One region of the Pseudomonas sp. B2M1-30 genome, then DNA from elsewhere that is predicted to be linked to it. Evidence: riboswitches for the same ligand, from Rfam matches in the RefSeq annotation. Region 1 holds a riboswitch; the other holds the start of a gene.
What was found. Region 1 has a riboswitch for cobalamin ahead of cobO (cob(I)yrinic acid a,c-diamide adenosyltransferase). Riboswitches for the same ligand answer to the same signal wherever they lie in the genome.
Positions count from the first base shown of each region.

Region 1 (7,896 bases):
TTAACGCAAACCTTTGATTTTGCTTGGAGTCTGTCGCATTGTGCGCTCCGCCTCACGGGTATAAACTTCGCACACTTTACACAGAGGCCACTAACGGTTCCCTGAGAACCGTCCAGTCAGCATGGAACCAATTCAGCTGCCCCTAGGTGTGCGTCTGCGTGACGACGCCACCTTTATCAATTACTACCCAGGCGCCAATGCCGCTGCACTCGGCTATGTCGAGCGTCTCTGCGAAGCCGACGCCGGTTGGACCGAAAGCCTTATTTATCTGTGGGGCAAGCATGGGGTGGGGCGTACGCATCTGTTGCAGGCCGCATGTCTGCGTTTCGAGCAGATGGGTGAGCCGGCGGTATATCTGCCGCTGGCCGAGCTGATGGATCGCGGCATCGAAATTCTCGACAACCTCGAACAGTACGAACTGGTCTGCCTGGACGACCTGCAAGCCGTGGCGGGCAAGGCGGATTGGGAAGAGGCGCTGTTTCACCTGTTCAATCGTCTGCGCGACAGCGGTCGGCGCTTGCTGATTGCCGCGTCTACCTCGCCTCGTGAACTGCCGGTGAAACTCGCTGACTTGAAATCGCGCCTGACCCTGGCGCTGATTTTCCAGATGCGTCCGCTTTCCGATGAGGACAAGCTGCGCGCCCTGCAACTGCGCGCATCCCGTCGCGGCCTGCACCTGACCGACGAGGTCGGGCATTTTATTTTGACCCGTGGCACTCGCAGCATGAGTGCGCTTTTTGACCTGCTGGAACAGCTCGATCAGGCCTCTTTGCAGGCTCAACGCAAGCTGACCATTCCCTTTCTGAAAGAAACCCTGGGCTGGTGAAAGCGCTTTAATACGCGGCTTTCAGCACGATCCGGCATATTTCAGGCGCCAGAAAATGCGCTTTCCCGTGGTTCCCACAGGCTGCGTCTCGATTCAAATAGGCTTAAGCGCTTAGATGTAAACGAGAAACTGGAAAGTCACAAAAAGATCGATTGAATTTGCAAATGAGGCTGATAGCGGGCATAGTCTCGGCTTCTTTACAACTATCAGCCACGGTCGTGCCCATGCTAAAGCGCTTCGCACCCCTCGTGCCTCTCGCACTCGTCACCCTGTTGTTCGGTTGCGCTGCTCATTCACCTGTTAATCAAGAGCAGCAACAACAGTTTAAAAATTCCGCTACCGCCCAGTCCTCCGTTATTTATCAGGAAGAGCTGGACACCGAGAAGGAACTTGCCGAATTCAACGGCAAGAAGCCTTACGAGCTTCCGGTTCTGGCCGACAGCATCCTCGAACGCGGCATGTCTCTGATCGGTACTCGTTACCGTTTCGGCGGTACGTCTGAAGCCGGTTTCGATTGCAGCGGTTTCATCGGCTACCTGTTCCGCGAAGAAGCCGGCATGAACCTGCCGCGCTCGACCCGCGAAATGATCAACGTGGACGCTCCGCTGGTATCGCGCAGCAACCTCGAGCCGGGCGATCTGCTGTTCTTCGCCACCAATGGTCGTCGCGGCCGTGTCAGTCACGCCGGGATCTACCTGGGCGACAACCAGTTCATCCACTCCAGCAGTCGTCGCAGCGGCGGTGTTCGCATCGATAGCCTGGGTGACAGCTACTGGAGCAAGACCTTCATCGAAGCCAAGCGCGCTTTGGCGAACGCTCCGACCGTGGTCACCGCCCGCAAGTAATCCTTCCGCTGTCGCTGCATTCGTGGCGACAAACGGGCTTCGGCGATCAGTAGACACAAACTTTACAAGGTGAAGTTAAAGTCTTACTTGAAGTTTGCCGCGTAGCCGCTAGAATCCAGATCTATATTGATGGCAAACCGCCTGCGTCCCAACGCAGGCGGTTTTGTTTTCTGTCGAATCGGCAGTAAAAGCCGCAGCCAGATCAGGATGTTCTGCATATGACGATGTCGGCCCGCCTCGCCCTGATGTTCTTCGCAGCGCTGCTCAGCGCCTGCGCCAGCCGTACTCCGCCGCCCGCGCCTGTGGTTCGCGCCCCGATCGTGTTCGGCCCCTCCCAAGCCTTTTCGCCTGCTGCCGAAGACGTGCTGTTCCGCGCGCTCGGCCTGGTCGGCACACCTTATCGCTGGGGCGGCAACACGCCTGACTCGGGTTTCGATTGCAGTGGCCTGATCGGTTTTGTCTACCGCGATGCGGCGGGCATCAGCCTGCCACGCTCGACCCGCGAGATGATCGTCATGCAGGCACCGAATGTCGGCAAGGAAGGCTTGCAGACCGGCGACCTGATCTTCTTCGCCACCAATGGCGGTTCGCAGGTCAGCCATGCGGGGATTTACGTCGGGGAAGGGCGCTTCGTTCATGCGCCGGCCACGGGCGGGACGGTGAAGCTGGACAGCCTCTCCAAGGCTTACTGGCAGAAGGCGTATCTGAGCGCCAAGCGAGTCCTGCAGCCGGAGCATCTGGCGCATAACCCTTAATACAAATTTCGAAAACAAATGTGGGAGCAAGGTTGCTCCCACATTTTGTTTGTGTCGGCGTTACTTACTGGCCGACACCCGCCACACCTTGTTCCCCACATCATCCGCCACCAGCAAGCCACCTTGCTGGTCGATCACGACGCCCACCGGGCGGCCCAGGGCGTTTTCGTCCTTGTCGAGGAAACCGGTCAGCACATCCACCGGTTTCCCGTTCGGCTTGCCGCCGGCGAAGGGCACGAAAATCACTTTGTAGCCACTGTGCGGCTTGCGGTTCCACGAGCCGTGCTGGCCAATGAAGGCGCCTTCCTTGAATTGCGCCGGAAGGCGATTGCCCTCGGCGAAGGTCAAGCCCAGAGATGCCGTGTGCGGGCCGACGGCATAGTCTGGGGCGATGGCCTTGGCGACCAGGTCCGGATTCTGAGGCTCCACACGCAAGTCGACGTGTTGTCCGTAGTAACTGAACGGCCAGCCGTAGAAGGCGCCATCCTTGACCGACGTGATGTAGTCCGGCACCAGGTCGCTGCCGATTTCGTCACGCTCGTTGACCGCCGTCCACAGCGCGCCGCTTTGCGGTTCCCAGGCCAGGCCGTTGGGGTTGCGGATGCCCGAGGCGAAGATCCGGTGATTGCCGGTGGCGCGGTCGACTTCCCAGATTGCGGCGCGACCTTCTTCCTGATCCAGGCCGTTTTCGCCGACGTTGCTGTTTGAGCCCACCGTCACATAGAGCTTGCTGCCGTCCTTGCTGGCGATGACGTTTTTCGTCCAGTGATGATTCAGCGTGCCGCCCGGAAGGTCGGTGACCTTGATCGGCTGCGTCTTGATTTCAGTGGCGCCGGATTCGTAGTGGAAGCGCAGCAGGCGGTCGGTATCGGCGACGTACAGATCGTTGCCGACCAGAGTCATGCCGAACGGCGAGTTGAGGTTTTGCAGAAATACCGTGCGGGTCTCGGCGACGCCGTCGTGATCGGCATCGCGCAGCAGGGTGATGCGGTTGGGGCTGGGCACGCCGGCACCCGCGCGTCCCATGACTTTTTTCATCACCCAGCCACGAATGCCCTTGCTGTCATCCGGTTTGGGCGGTGCGTTGGTTTCCGCCACCAGTACATCGCCGTTGGGCAGCACATACAACCAGCGCGGATGATCGAGGTTATCGGCAAACGCAGCCACCTGGGTGCCTGCGGCGGCTGTCGGTTTACCACCCGCCGGCCAGCCGGTCGCCGGGGCGATGTTCACCGTCGGGATCAGGGTCTTGTTCGGTTCGGGCAGTTTGGGTGATGGGCCGGTGCCGTCGGACACTTGCAGGCTGGACGACTCGCCGCACGCGGCAAGTCCGCCGGCGAAGGCGATGATGAAAACGAGCTGGGGCTTGCGCATTACTGATCTTCCCTATGAATGCATTCTTAATCATAGAGAAGGGCGCAAGCCCGATGGTTCAACCGGTCAGCCGCGCGCTTCCTTGAACAGCACGGCGATGCCCGGATGATAATTGCCGGCATCGCTGTGCAATTTGCGGTACGCGTAGGGGAAATACCAGGCGACGGCGCAGGTGTGTTCCTTTTGCAGGTCGTCGACCATGTCTTGCAGCTCTTCGGGGCTGGCGCTGTGTTGGGCCTTTTGCGGCGCGACGAACAGGCAGCCGAGCTTCAGGTCGCTGGCATAGCTGATGCGCTTGGCGTCGCTGGTGATCTCGGCCAAAGCCTGGCTGAGGTTGAGGTTGTTCACTCGCGGCCAGCGCTGCGTCGCCTGAATGAAGGCGCGATCCTCGGCGCCGGCGATGAACAGGTCGGTGCGGGCATTGCGCTCGCCTTCCTCGTTCTGTTTGCGGGTGGCGGTGTCGCGCAGTGTCACCAGCTCAGCCATCCACGCGGCAGCGGACAACAGGCCGAGGTTGGCTTTTTCATCGTGCCAGTACGGCGTGTCGTTGTCGCCGCGCACGGTGTTGTAGCGGTCGATACAGTCAAACCAGCGTTCCAGCACCGGGCGCAGGAATTCCAGGCGCGGGTTGCTGATGATCATGCCTTGCATGGGGCTCACCTTGTTCTTGTCTGATGTGAGGGTGTGGCTCTTTGATATCACTTGTCTCAGTGTGGCACAAGATTGGCGCCAGATAATTGATCGACGGCAGTTATTCGCTCGGCGGCGTCCTCTTCAATTGACGCTCCACCCCCAACCCTCTAACCTTCGCGGCTTGTTTCAGGTGCTCTGTGACCGATGTCGACAGAGTGAAACAGGGAAGCCGGTGAGGGTTGTCTTCAGGCGAAGAACGACTCCGATCCCGGCGCTGCCCCCGCAACGGTAAATGAGTGAAGACTGCGCCTTGTGCCACTGCGTCCGACAGCGATGCGGGAAGGCGCGCAGTCCGGCCGACGCCGCTCATGAGCCCGGAGACCGGCCTGATCCATCCAGCGGCATCACGGTGGGCGATGCCAGGCTTGTTGCCGTCTATTCTTGTGCCTGCCCGCCGTTATCCAGCCTCAACGGAGAGCTCCCCCATGACCGATTCCCCCGAACGTGACGAACGTCATCTGGCGCGCATGCAGCGCAAAAAAGCCGTGATCGACGAGCGCATTGCCAATTCGCCCAACGAATGCGGCCTGCTGCTGGTGCTGACCGGCAACGGCAAGGGCAAGAGCAGCTCGGCGTTCGGCATGCTCGCGCGCGCCATGGGCCACGGCATGCAGTGCGGCGTGGTGCAGTTCATCAAGGGCCGCAACAGCACCGGCGAAGAATTGTTTTTCCGCCGCTTCCCCGAGCAAGTGCGTTTTCATGTGATGGGCGAGGGCTTCACCTGGGAAACCCAGGATCGCCAGCGTGACATCGCCGCCGCCGAAGCGGCCTGGGAAGTGTCCCGGCAGATGCTGCGCGATCCGGCCATTGGCCTGGTGGTGCTCGATGAACTGAACATTGCCCTCAAGCACGGTTACCTCGACCTCGATCAGGTGCTCAGCGATTTGCAGGCCCGACCGCCGATGCAGCACGTTGTCGTGACGGGCCGCGCCGCCAAGCCGGAAATGATTGAGCTGGCCGACACCGTCACCGAGATGGGCATGATCAAGCACGCCTTCCAGGCGGGTATCAAAGCGCAGAAAGGCGTCGAACTTTGAAGTCACCACGTCACTGCCCGGCGGTGTTGATCGCCGCGCCGGCCTCCGGCCAGGGCAAGACCACCGTCACCGCCGCGCTGGCCCGTTTGCACCGCAATCAGGGGTGCAAGGTTCGTGTGTTCAAATGCGGCCCGGACTTTCTCGACCCGATGATCCTTGAGCGCGCCAGCGGTGCGCCGGTCTATCAACTGGACATGTGGATGGTCGGCGAGCAGGAAAGTCGCCGCCTGTTGTGGGAAGCTGCCGGCGAGGCCGATCTGATCCTGATCGAAGGCGTGATGGGACTGTTCGACGGCACGCCGTCGAGCGCCGATCTGGCGCGGCATTTCGGCGTGCCGGTATTGGGCGTGATCGACGGCACTGCCATGGCCCAGACCTTTGGCGCGCTGGCTCTTGGTTTGGCGCGCTACCAGCCGGACTTGCCGTTTGCCGGCGTGCTTGCCAATCGCGTCGGCACCTTGCGCCATGCGCAGTTGCTCGAAGGCAGCCTCACCGAAGGCTTGCGCTGGTACGGCGCGTTGTCCCGGGAAACCGGAATCGAACTGCCGAGCCGCCATCTCGGCCTGGTGCAGGCCAGCGAACTCAATGACCTCGACCTGCGCCTCGACGCGGCGGCCGAAGCACTCGCCAGCAGTTGCGAGGTAGCGCTGCCACCGGCGGTCGAATTCGCTGCACCTGAGATGCAGGTCACCGAACCCTTGCTCGAAGGCGTACGAATCGCTGTTGCGCGGGATGAAGCGTTTGCCTTCACCTACGGCGCGAGCCTTGATCTGCTGCGGGCGATGGGCGCCGAGTTGCGCTTTTTCTCACCGATCCGTGACACGCAATTGCCCGAGGCGGACAGCCTGTACCTGCCCGGCGGTTATCCGGAGTTGCACCACGTCGCGCTGGCGCAGAACACGGCGATGCTCGACGCGATCCGTGCGCATCACGCCGCCGGCAAGCCGTTGCTCGCCGAATGTGGCGGCATGTTGTATCTGCTCGATGCGCTGACCGATGTCGACGGCGTCCGCGCTGAGCTGGTCGGTCTGTTGCGCGGTGAGGCGGTGATGCAGAAACGCCTGGCGGCGCTGGCCCTGCAATCGGTCGAGTTGCCGGAAGGTGAGCTGCGCGGTCACACCTACCACCATTCCCTGACCACCACCGAACTGACCCCGATCGCCCGAGGCCACAGCCCCAACGGCGGGCGCGGAGCCGAAGCGGTTTATCGGGACGGGCGGATGACGGCGTCCTACGTGCATTTCTACTTCCCGTCCAATCCGGTGGCGATTGCCGCGTTGCTGGCGCCTGATCCTGAGGCCGCTCCCGTATTTGAAACCGTGATGGCAGCGGACTCGCTCGCGAAGGGGCTATGACAGACAACGCCTTCTCCGAAGACGAGCGCGAAGCCGTCTACCGCGCCATCGCCGAACGTCGCGACATGCGCCACTTCAGCGGCGGCACGGTCGAACCCGAACTGCTGCGCCGCTTGCTCGAAGCCGCGCACCAGGCGCCGAGTGTCGGCCTCATGCAGCCGTGGCGCTTCATTCGTATCAGTGACCGTGCGCTGCGTGGCCAGATTCAAAGCCTTGTGGAAGAAGAGCGGGTGCGTACCGCCGAGGCCCTTGGCGAGCGCAGTGACGAGTTCATGAGGCTCAAGGTCGAAGGCATCAACGACTGCGCCGAAGTGCTGGTCGCGGCGCTGATGGATGATCGCGAGCGACATATTTTCGGGCGCCGCACGCTGCCGGAAATGGACATGGCCTCGCTGTCCTGCGCGATCCAGAACCTGTGGCTGGCGGCGCGTGCCGAAGGTATGGGGATGGGCTGGGTGTCGCTGTTCGAGCCGCAGGCGCTGGCCGATCTGTTGAAACTGCCAGCCGGGGCCAAGCCGTTGGCGGTGTTGTGCCTGGGACCGGTCAAGGCATTCTATCCGGCGCCGATGCTGGTGCTCGAAGGGTGGGCGCGGGCGCGTCCGCTCAATGAGTTGCTGTATGAAAATTTCTGGGGAGTGAGTCAATGAGTGTGGCGTTGTTGAGTGTCGCCGCAGTCGCGCTGGATGCGTTGCTGGGTGAACCGAAACGCTGGCATCCGCTGGTGGCGTTCGGCAATTTCGCCGGGCGCATCGAACAACGTTTCAACGCCGGTGGGCGTGGCTGGCGTAGCCATGGCGTGACCGCCTGGGTGATTGCGGTGCTGCCGCTGACCTTGCTCGCCACGGCGCTGTCCTGGGCGCCCTATGTCGGCTGGCTGGTCGAGATTCTGGCGCTGTATTGCGCCCTTGGCATGCGCAGTCTCGGCGAGCATGTCGCGACCGTGGCCCAGGCGCTGCGTGGCGATGATCTGGAAGAGGCGCGCAAGCGCGTGGGCTATCTGGTCAGTCGCCA
Region 1 covers NZ_JAOEJT010000011.1:188,131-196,026, forward strand. The annotation lists gene hda (DnaA regulatory inactivator Hda) at 122-826, shown strand; gene N8H74_RS21080 (NlpC/P60 family protein) at 1,051-1,671, shown strand; gene N8H74_RS21085 (C40 family peptidase) at 1,890-2,426, shown strand; gene N8H74_RS21090 (sorbosone dehydrogenase family protein) at 2,487-3,800, opposite strand; gene N8H74_RS21095 (hypothetical protein) at 3,867-4,451, opposite strand; cobalamin riboswitch at 4,605-4,838, shown strand; gene cobO (cob(I)yrinic acid a,c-diamide adenosyltransferase) at 4,919-5,530, shown strand; gene N8H74_RS21105 (cobyrinate a,c-diamide synthase) at 5,527-6,885, shown strand; gene bluB (5,6-dimethylbenzimidazole synthase) at 6,882-7,532, shown strand; gene cbiB (adenosylcobinamide-phosphate synthase CbiB) at 7,529-7,896, shown strand, end outside.

Region 2 (7,896 bases), on a different contig from region 1:
TGGTGTGTTTCCAAGCCGTACCCTCCCGCTCCGCGTACGGTTCCCCTGGAGACTGCATCATGCTGCTGCCCCACGTTGCCACCCTCATCGCCGGCCTGACCCTCAGCGCTCTTGCCCAGGCGACACCGACTCACTATCCCCTGACGATCGAAAACTGTGGCAGCACCCTCACCTTTGCGCACGCACCAACGCGCACGGTCACCATCGGCCAGGCCGGTACGGAAATGCTCTACGCCATGGGCCTGGGCGACAAAATGGTCGGCACCTCGCTGTGGTTCAACAACGTGCTGGACACGTACAAGGTGCAGAACGACAAGGTCGGGCGGCTGGCCGACAACGAACCGAGTTTCGAGGCGGTTATCGGCAAACGTCCGGAACTGGTCGCCGTGGAGCTGGAATGGATGGTCGGCCCGCAAGGGGCGGTCGGCACCCGCGAGCAGTTTCATGAGCTGAAAATCCCTACCTATCTGCTGCCTTCCGACTGCGAAGCCAAGGACAATCTGGTCGGCGCCGACGGCACACGCCTTGAGCCGTTTCGCATCGACAGCATTTACAAGAGTGTCAGCCAACTGGCAGAAATCTTCGATGTGCGTGACCGTGGCGAACAGCTCAATGCCGAGCTCAAGGCCAGCCTCGCCAAATCGATCGCCACCGCGCGCAACAAAGACTTGAAGGATGCCAGCGCGCTGGTCTGGTTCTCCAGCGCCCAAATGGACATCGAACCCTTCGTGGCCGGCCACAAAGGCGTTCCTGATTTCATGCTCAGTACCCTCGGCGTGCGCAACGTGGTGCAATCCGATGAAGAGTGGCCGACGGTCGGTTGGGAAACCATCGCCAAGGCCAATCCGACCTTTCTGGTGATCGCGCGCATGGACCGCCGTCGCTTCCCGGCTGACGACTACGAGAAAAAACTGGCGTTCCTGCGCAGCGATCCGGTGACTCGTAACATGGAGGCGGTGAAACACAACCGCATCATCATTCTCGACGCCATGGCGATGCAGGCCAGCCTGCGGATGTTCGACGGCGTTGAACAACTGGCCTCGGCCATTGACGGCTACGACCTGTCGAAATGATCAGGGGCCTGGTCCGTCTGTCGCTGGTCGGGGCGATCCTGTTGGCCGCCGTGATCGCCGGTGTGGCCATCGGTGAAACGCCAATCGAACCGGGTGTGGTGTTTCAAGTGCTGGCCAACAAACTGTGGGCGGCCGGCCATGTGCTCGACCCCATCGATGAAGGCATCGTCTGGAACTATCGCCTGACTCGTGCCCTGGTGGCGGCCGCCTGTGGTGCCGGTCTGGCGACCTGCGGAGTGATTCTGCAATCACTGCTGCGCAACCCGTTGGCCGATCCCTATCTGCTGGGCATTTCCGCCGGCGCCTCGACGGGCGCGGTGATGGTGGCGTTGCTGGGCGTCGGTGCCGGAGTGCTTTCGCTGTCGGCCGGGGCCTTCGTCGGCGCCGTGACGGCCTTCGTGCTGGTGATCCTGTTGGCGCGCGTCAGCGGCTCCGCCAGCGGCACCGGGCAAATCATTCTGGCAGGGATCGCCGGCTCGCAGCTATTCAACGCGCTGACGGCGTTTCTGATTACCCGCTCGGCGAGCTCCGAGCAGGCGCGCGGGATCATGTTCTGGCTGCTGGGCAATCTCGGCGGCGTGCGCTGGCCTTCGGTGTGGCTGGCGGTGCCGGTGGCCCTGGCTGGATTGATTGTGTGCCTGTGGCATCGACGGGCGCTGGATGCGTTTACCTTTGGTGCGGATTCGGCGGCGTCCCTCGGCATACCGGTGCGCCAGGTGCAGATACTGCTGATCGGCTGCGCGGCGCTGGTAACAGCGGTGATGGTCTCGATTGTCGGCTCGATCGGTTTTGTCGGTCTGGTGATTCCTCACGCCGCACGTCTGCTGCTGGGCACCGGCCACGCACGCCTGCTACCTGCCAGCGCCCTGGGCGGCGCCTTGTTTCTGATCGCTGCCGATGTGCTGTCACGCACGTTGATCAAGGGCCAGGTGATACCGGTCGGGGTGATTACCGCGCTGGTCGGCGCACCGGTTTTCGCCTTGATCCTGATCAGCCGGAGAAACGCCCGATGAGTGTATTGAGCTGCTCAAACCTGACATTCAGGGTGCGCGGCGCCGAACTGCTCAGCGGTGTCGGCCTGGAGGTCCTTCAGGGAGAAACCCTCGGTATCGTCGGCCCCAATGGTGCAGGGAAATCCACCCTGCTCAAATTGCTCGCAGGCCTGCGTGAACCGAGTGCCGGCGAGGTTCTGCTCGAAGGTCGGCGCCTGGGGCAAATGACCCGGCGGACGATTGCGCAGAAACTCGCGGTGGTCGAACAACAGGCGGACACCGATGACGGCATTCGCGTGTTCGACGCCGTTGCCCTGGGACGTACGCCCTGGCTGTCGGCGCTTGAGCCGTGGTCACGCAGCGATGACGAAATCGTTCAGCAGGCGCTGTCCGACGTCGATGCCGTCCACCTGCGCAGCCGTATCTGGCGCAGTCTGTCGGGTGGTGAACGCCAGCGCGTACACATCGCCCGGGCATTGGCCCAGCGCCCGCAGATCCTGGTGCTGGACGAACCGGCCAACCACCTCGACATCCAGCATCAACTGGCGATTCTGAAGGTGGTGCAGGCGCTGCCGGTCACCACGCTGATCGCATTGCACGACCTGAATCAGGCGCTCAAGTGTGATCGCCTGGCGATTCTGGAGCGCGGACGACTGGTGGATCTGGGCAAGCCGCTCGACGTGCTGACGCCCCAGCGCCTGCAAGACACCTTCGGGGTCAGGGCGCATTACCTGACGGATCCGTTCGACGGCGCACAGGTCCTGCGGTTTCATTCATGAAGCGGTCGGACGGTTGTGCATATGCGTCGTCTGCCACACGGGATCGGCGTCGACCGCAATGATCTCGAACCCCTGCCGCAACCAGAAGTCGATGGCTCCCGGCAGAAATGGGTGGGTGTGCAGATAGATCATCTCGACGCCGTCCGCCAGCGCCATGGCTTTCAATGAACGGTAAAGGGCCCCGGCCAATCCCGAGCGGCGCAGCGTCGGCACGACGAACAGGCGCACGACCTCGACCACTTTGAGCCCCGGATAGGCAAGATTCGGAAAACGCCGGTCGTAGCCGAGATAGCCGATCGAGGCCACGATCCGCCCCGCATGGCGGGCGATCAGGAAGCGCCCCTCGCCTTGCAGATAGACCTCTGCAAAGCGCGCCAGGTCGTCAGGCATCCCGGACGCGCTGAGCTTGGGGAAAAGCCCGGCGCGCGCCTCGAGCACAAAGTCGAGGATTTCAGGAATGTCGGCGCCAGACACTGCCTGGATAATCGGTTGTTCACTCATGTAATGCGAATGCCTGCCAGAGTTGCAATCAGTGCCCGGTGAAGGGCACTGCCTTCACCTCAGGCGCGGGTCGAATAGCGAGGCAGATCAAGCACTCGCTCGGCGGCCCAGCCGAACACCAGGCCAACGGTCGTCCACAGTACCAACTGAATGCCCAGCGACGCCACGCGGAATTTCCACAGCAGCACGGCCGAGAAGGTTTCCGGGACTTCGTTGATGGCTGGAAACAGGAACCCGGCAATCGCCATGATGACAACGTACAGCGTCACCGCGATGATCGAGCCGCTCCAGATGCCCCTGGCAGTCATCAATTTGCGCGCCGCATTGATCGCAATCACCGCCGCAATCACCGATACCAGCAACATCAGGAAGAACAGCCTGGTGCGTTGCGCGATGGTGTCCGGATCACCCACCGATGGCGGGTTGGCAGGATATTTCAGGCCCGGCACCAGAATCAGCGTGACGAACGCCGCCAGCGCCAGCAGCGCCGCCAGACCACGCGGACCGATATTGCCGACCCGACCGAGGGCGTATGCGAACACCAGCGCAAAGATCCCGTCAAGCGAAACGCTGTACACCACCACGCCGGTGAACAGGCCGAAGCTGCTTTGCACTTCGCGGCTGACCAGTTCTTCTTCCGGCGCATCGCCGTGCATTTGCGCCATTTGCTCTTCGAAGGCAATCGCCCGATCAATCTGTGGTTCGCCGAAAACCTTGGCGAAACCGAAGGCAAGAATTCCGGCGAGCAACCCCACCAGCATGCCGCGAACCAATAATTTACCCGTCATGTCGTAATCCTTGAGTCAGTGGCAGGGGAAGCCAAGCAAGTGGCGGCCGTCGTGCACGAACTCGTGGACATACATGCCCTTGACCAGCGCAGTGGCGCCCTGCTCTGCACCGACGAAATAAATCGCCAGCATCAGCAACAGGCCGCCAAACATGGCCCAGGGAAGAATTTCGCCCAGCGGAATGGTGGGCAGGGAAACATCAGTCTGCGAAGCAGCGCTATAAGCCATGTGAACCTCCAGGGAAGACGCGTCCCGGTACGGATTTGAGATAAGGAGAACAGGGTCTGGCTCACGGCTGACATCAGCCGTTTACAGTGGCGCGACCGCACCGGATTTGCACCGGTTGCCCGTTCGGAATGAGCTGCAACATTTCCTGTAACAAAATGATACAACTCGCCGAAGTTTACGCGTTGGCCCCAATAAAAACAGGGTCCGGGAATCAATTTCATGTAGAGCCTCTTTTGGAGGCGGGGCCGCCCGCAAAATAGAGGCGCAAAAAAACCGGAGCACCGTGAAGTGCTCCGGTCGGGTCAGGCAACCGCGTCTCAGGCCAGTTCTTTACGCAACTGACGCGCCGCGTTGACCATGTGTACCAGCGCCGCTTCGGTTTCCGGCCAGCCACGGGTTTTCAGTCCGCAGTCCGGGTTGACCCACAGGCGTTCGGCCGGGATGCGTTTGGCAGCCTTGCGCAGCAGGTTGGCCATTTCCGAAGAATCCGGAACCCGTGGCGAGTGGATGTCGTAGACGCCCGGGCCGATCTCGTTCGGGTAGGCGAAGGCTTCGAAAGCGTCGAGCAGCTCCATGTCCGAACGCGAAGTTTCGATGGTGATCACGTCGGCATCCATCGCCGCGATGGACTCGATCACGTCGTTGAACTCGCTGTAGCACATGTGGGTGTGGATCTGGGTTTCGTCACGCACGCCGGAGGCGCACAGACGGAACACTTCAGTCGCCCAGTCCAAGTAGTGCTGCCACTGCGCCTGACGCAACGGCAGGCCCTCACGGAACGCGGCTTCGTCGATCTGCACGATTTTGATCCCGGCCGCTTCCAGATCCACCACTTCGTCGCGAATCGCCAGCGCCAGTTGGCGCGCCTGCACCTCGCGGCTCACATCTTCACGGGGGAACGACCACATCAGCATGGTCACCGGACCGGTCAGCATGCCCTTCATTACCTTGCCGGTCAGGCCCTGGGCGTAGCGGATCCATTCGACGGTCATGGCTTTCGGGCGGCTCAGGTCGCCGAAGATCACCGCCGGTTTCACGCAGCGCGAACCGTAGCTCTGCACCCAGCCGAAACGGGTGAACACGTAGCCGTCCAGTTGCTCGGCGAAGTATTCGACCATGTCGTTGCGCTCGGCTTCACCGTGAACCAGCACGTCGAGGCCCAGGCGCTCCTGAATTTCCACGGCATGACGAATTTCGCTGTGCATCGCTTCGGTGTATTCGGCGACAGTCAGCTTGCCTTGCTTGAACGACTGGCGCGCCAGACGGATCGACGCGGTCTGCGGGAACGAACCGATGGTGGTGGTCGGGAACAGCGGCAGATCGAGGCCGGCGCGCTGCTTGGCGATACGCTGGGCAAACAGCGACTGACGCTGGCTGTCCTTGGCGGTGATCGCCGCGACGCGCGCTTGAACGGCGGTTTTGTGGATACGCGGCGACGCGGCACGGCTGGCCTGAACGGCGCGGCTTTGGGTCAGCGCTTGCAGCACTTTCGGCGCTTCAGGCTCGTTCACCGCCTGGGCCAGTACGGCGACCTCTTCGCACTTCTGCACGGCGAAGGCCAGCCAGCTCTTCAGCTCGGCGTCGAGTTTGTCTTCGCGGCCCAGATCCACCGGGCTGTGCAGCAGCGAGCAGGACGGCGCGACCCACAGACGATCGCCCAGACGCTCATGAGCGTGTTGCAACGTGGCGAGGGCGTTTTCCAGATCGCAACGCCAGACGTTACGGCCGTTGACCACGCCCAAGGACAACACCTTGTACGCCGGCAGGCGATCAAGAATGGTCGGGTACTGATCCGGCGCACGTACCAGATCGATGTGCAGACCGTCGACCGGCAGATTCGCCGCCAGGCCGAGATTTTCTTCCAGACCACCGAAGTACGTGGCGAGCAGTTTTTTCAGCGGATCACGCTGAATCTGGTTGTAGGCGCGCTCAAAAGCGTTTTTCCATTCCTGCGGCAGGTCGAGCACCAGAATCGGCTCGTCGATCTGCACCCACTCCACGCCTTGAGCCGCAAGACGCGCAAAGATCTGGCCGTACAGCGGCAGCAGGCGGTCGAGCAATTCCAGTTTGTCGAACTCCGCGCCCTTGGCCTTGCCCAGCCACAGGTAAGTCAGCGGACCGATGATCACAGGCTTGACGTTGTGACCCAGCGCACGGGCCTCTTCGACTTCTTCGAACAGTTGATCCCAGCCCAACTGGAACTGCTGGTCGGCGCTGAACTCCGGGACCAGATAGTGATAGTTGGTGTCGAACCACTTGGTCATTTCCTGAGCATGGGCACCGCCGCAGCAGCTGTCACTGACGCCACGCGCCATGCCGAACAGGGTTTGCAGAGTGGCTTTGCCATCGTGCGGACGGAAGCGCTCGGGGATCACGCCGAACATCAGCGAGTGGGCCAGCACCTGGTCGTACCAGGCAAAATCCCCCACCGGCAGCAGCTCGATACCCGCGTCTTTTTGCAGCGCCCAATGCGCCTTGCGCAGCTCGCGGCCGACGTCGCGCAGACCCGCTTCGTTCAGTTCTCCTTTCCAGAACGCCTCTTGCGCTTTCTTCAGTTCGCGGTCGCGACCGATGCGCGGAAATCCAAGGGAATGGGCCAGTGCCATAACAAACAACTCCAATGTCTTGTCGATGGCGGCCATTGTCGATTTCGGTCATGAATGAGACAAACTCAATTTAATCTCGTTGGTCTCAAGTTTTGTTCATGTACATCACCCCGCGTCGATCTGCCCCCGTCACCCTTGACCTCTGTGTCAAAAAGTTGCGAGGGATGACATCCGGGCTTATGTTGCTTGCGTGCTAATCCCGTGCGCATGAAGCGCCATGACTCACCGAAGGAAAACGAAATGTCAAAGCAATCCCGCCCTGCAGTGCTTGGGCAGATCGGTAATACGCCGCTGGTACGCGTCACGCGGTTCGATACCGGTCCATGCACCCTGTTCCTCAAGCTTGAATCACAAAACCCCGGCGGTTCGATCAAGGACCGCATCGGCCTGGCGATGATCGACGCCGCCGAACGCGATGGCCGCCTCAAACCGGGCGGCACCATTGTCGAGGCCACCGCCGGCAACACCGGCCTCGGGCTGGCGCTGGTCGGGCGCGCCAAGGGCTACCGCGTGGTGCTGGTGGTGCCGGACAAAATGTCCACCGAGAAAGTCCTGCACTTGAAGGCCATGGGCGCCGAAGTGCATATCACCCGCTCCGACGTCGGCAAGGGCCACCCCGAGTACTACCAGGACGTGGCGGCACGACTGGCCAAAGACATTCCCGACGCCTTCTTCGCCGACCAGTTCAACAACCCGGCCAACCCGCTGGCCCACGAATGCAGCACCGCACCGGAAATCTGGGCGCAGACCGAACATGACCTGGACGCCATCGTGGTCGGCGTCGGCTCGGCCGGCACCCTGACCGGACTGACCCGGTTCTTCCAGCGCGTGCAACCGAATCTGGAAATGGTGCTGGCCGACCCGATCGGCTCGGTGATGGCCGAATACAGCCGCAGCGGCACCCTGCCGAAACCCGGTTCCTGGGCCGT
Region 2 covers NZ_JAOEJT010000012.1:53,389-61,284, forward strand. The annotation lists gene N8H74_RS21540 (ABC transporter substrate-binding protein) at 60-1,073, shown strand; gene N8H74_RS21545 (iron ABC transporter permease) at 1,070-2,086, shown strand; gene N8H74_RS21550 (ABC transporter ATP-binding protein) at 2,083-2,844, shown strand; gene N8H74_RS21555 (GNAT family N-acetyltransferase) at 2,839-3,345, opposite strand; gene N8H74_RS21560 (CbtA family protein) at 3,405-4,133, opposite strand; gene N8H74_RS21565 (CbtB-domain containing protein) at 4,149-4,361, opposite strand; cobalamin riboswitch at 4,396-4,525, opposite strand; gene metE (5-methyltetrahydropteroyltriglutamate--homocysteine S-methyltransferase) at 4,679-6,967, opposite strand; gene N8H74_RS21575 (cystathionine beta-synthase) at 7,208-7,896, shown strand, end outside.
Region 2: another riboswitch for cobalamin. It lies ahead of N8H74_RS21565 (CbtB-domain containing protein); the one in region 1 lies ahead of cobO (cob(I)yrinic acid a,c-diamide adenosyltransferase).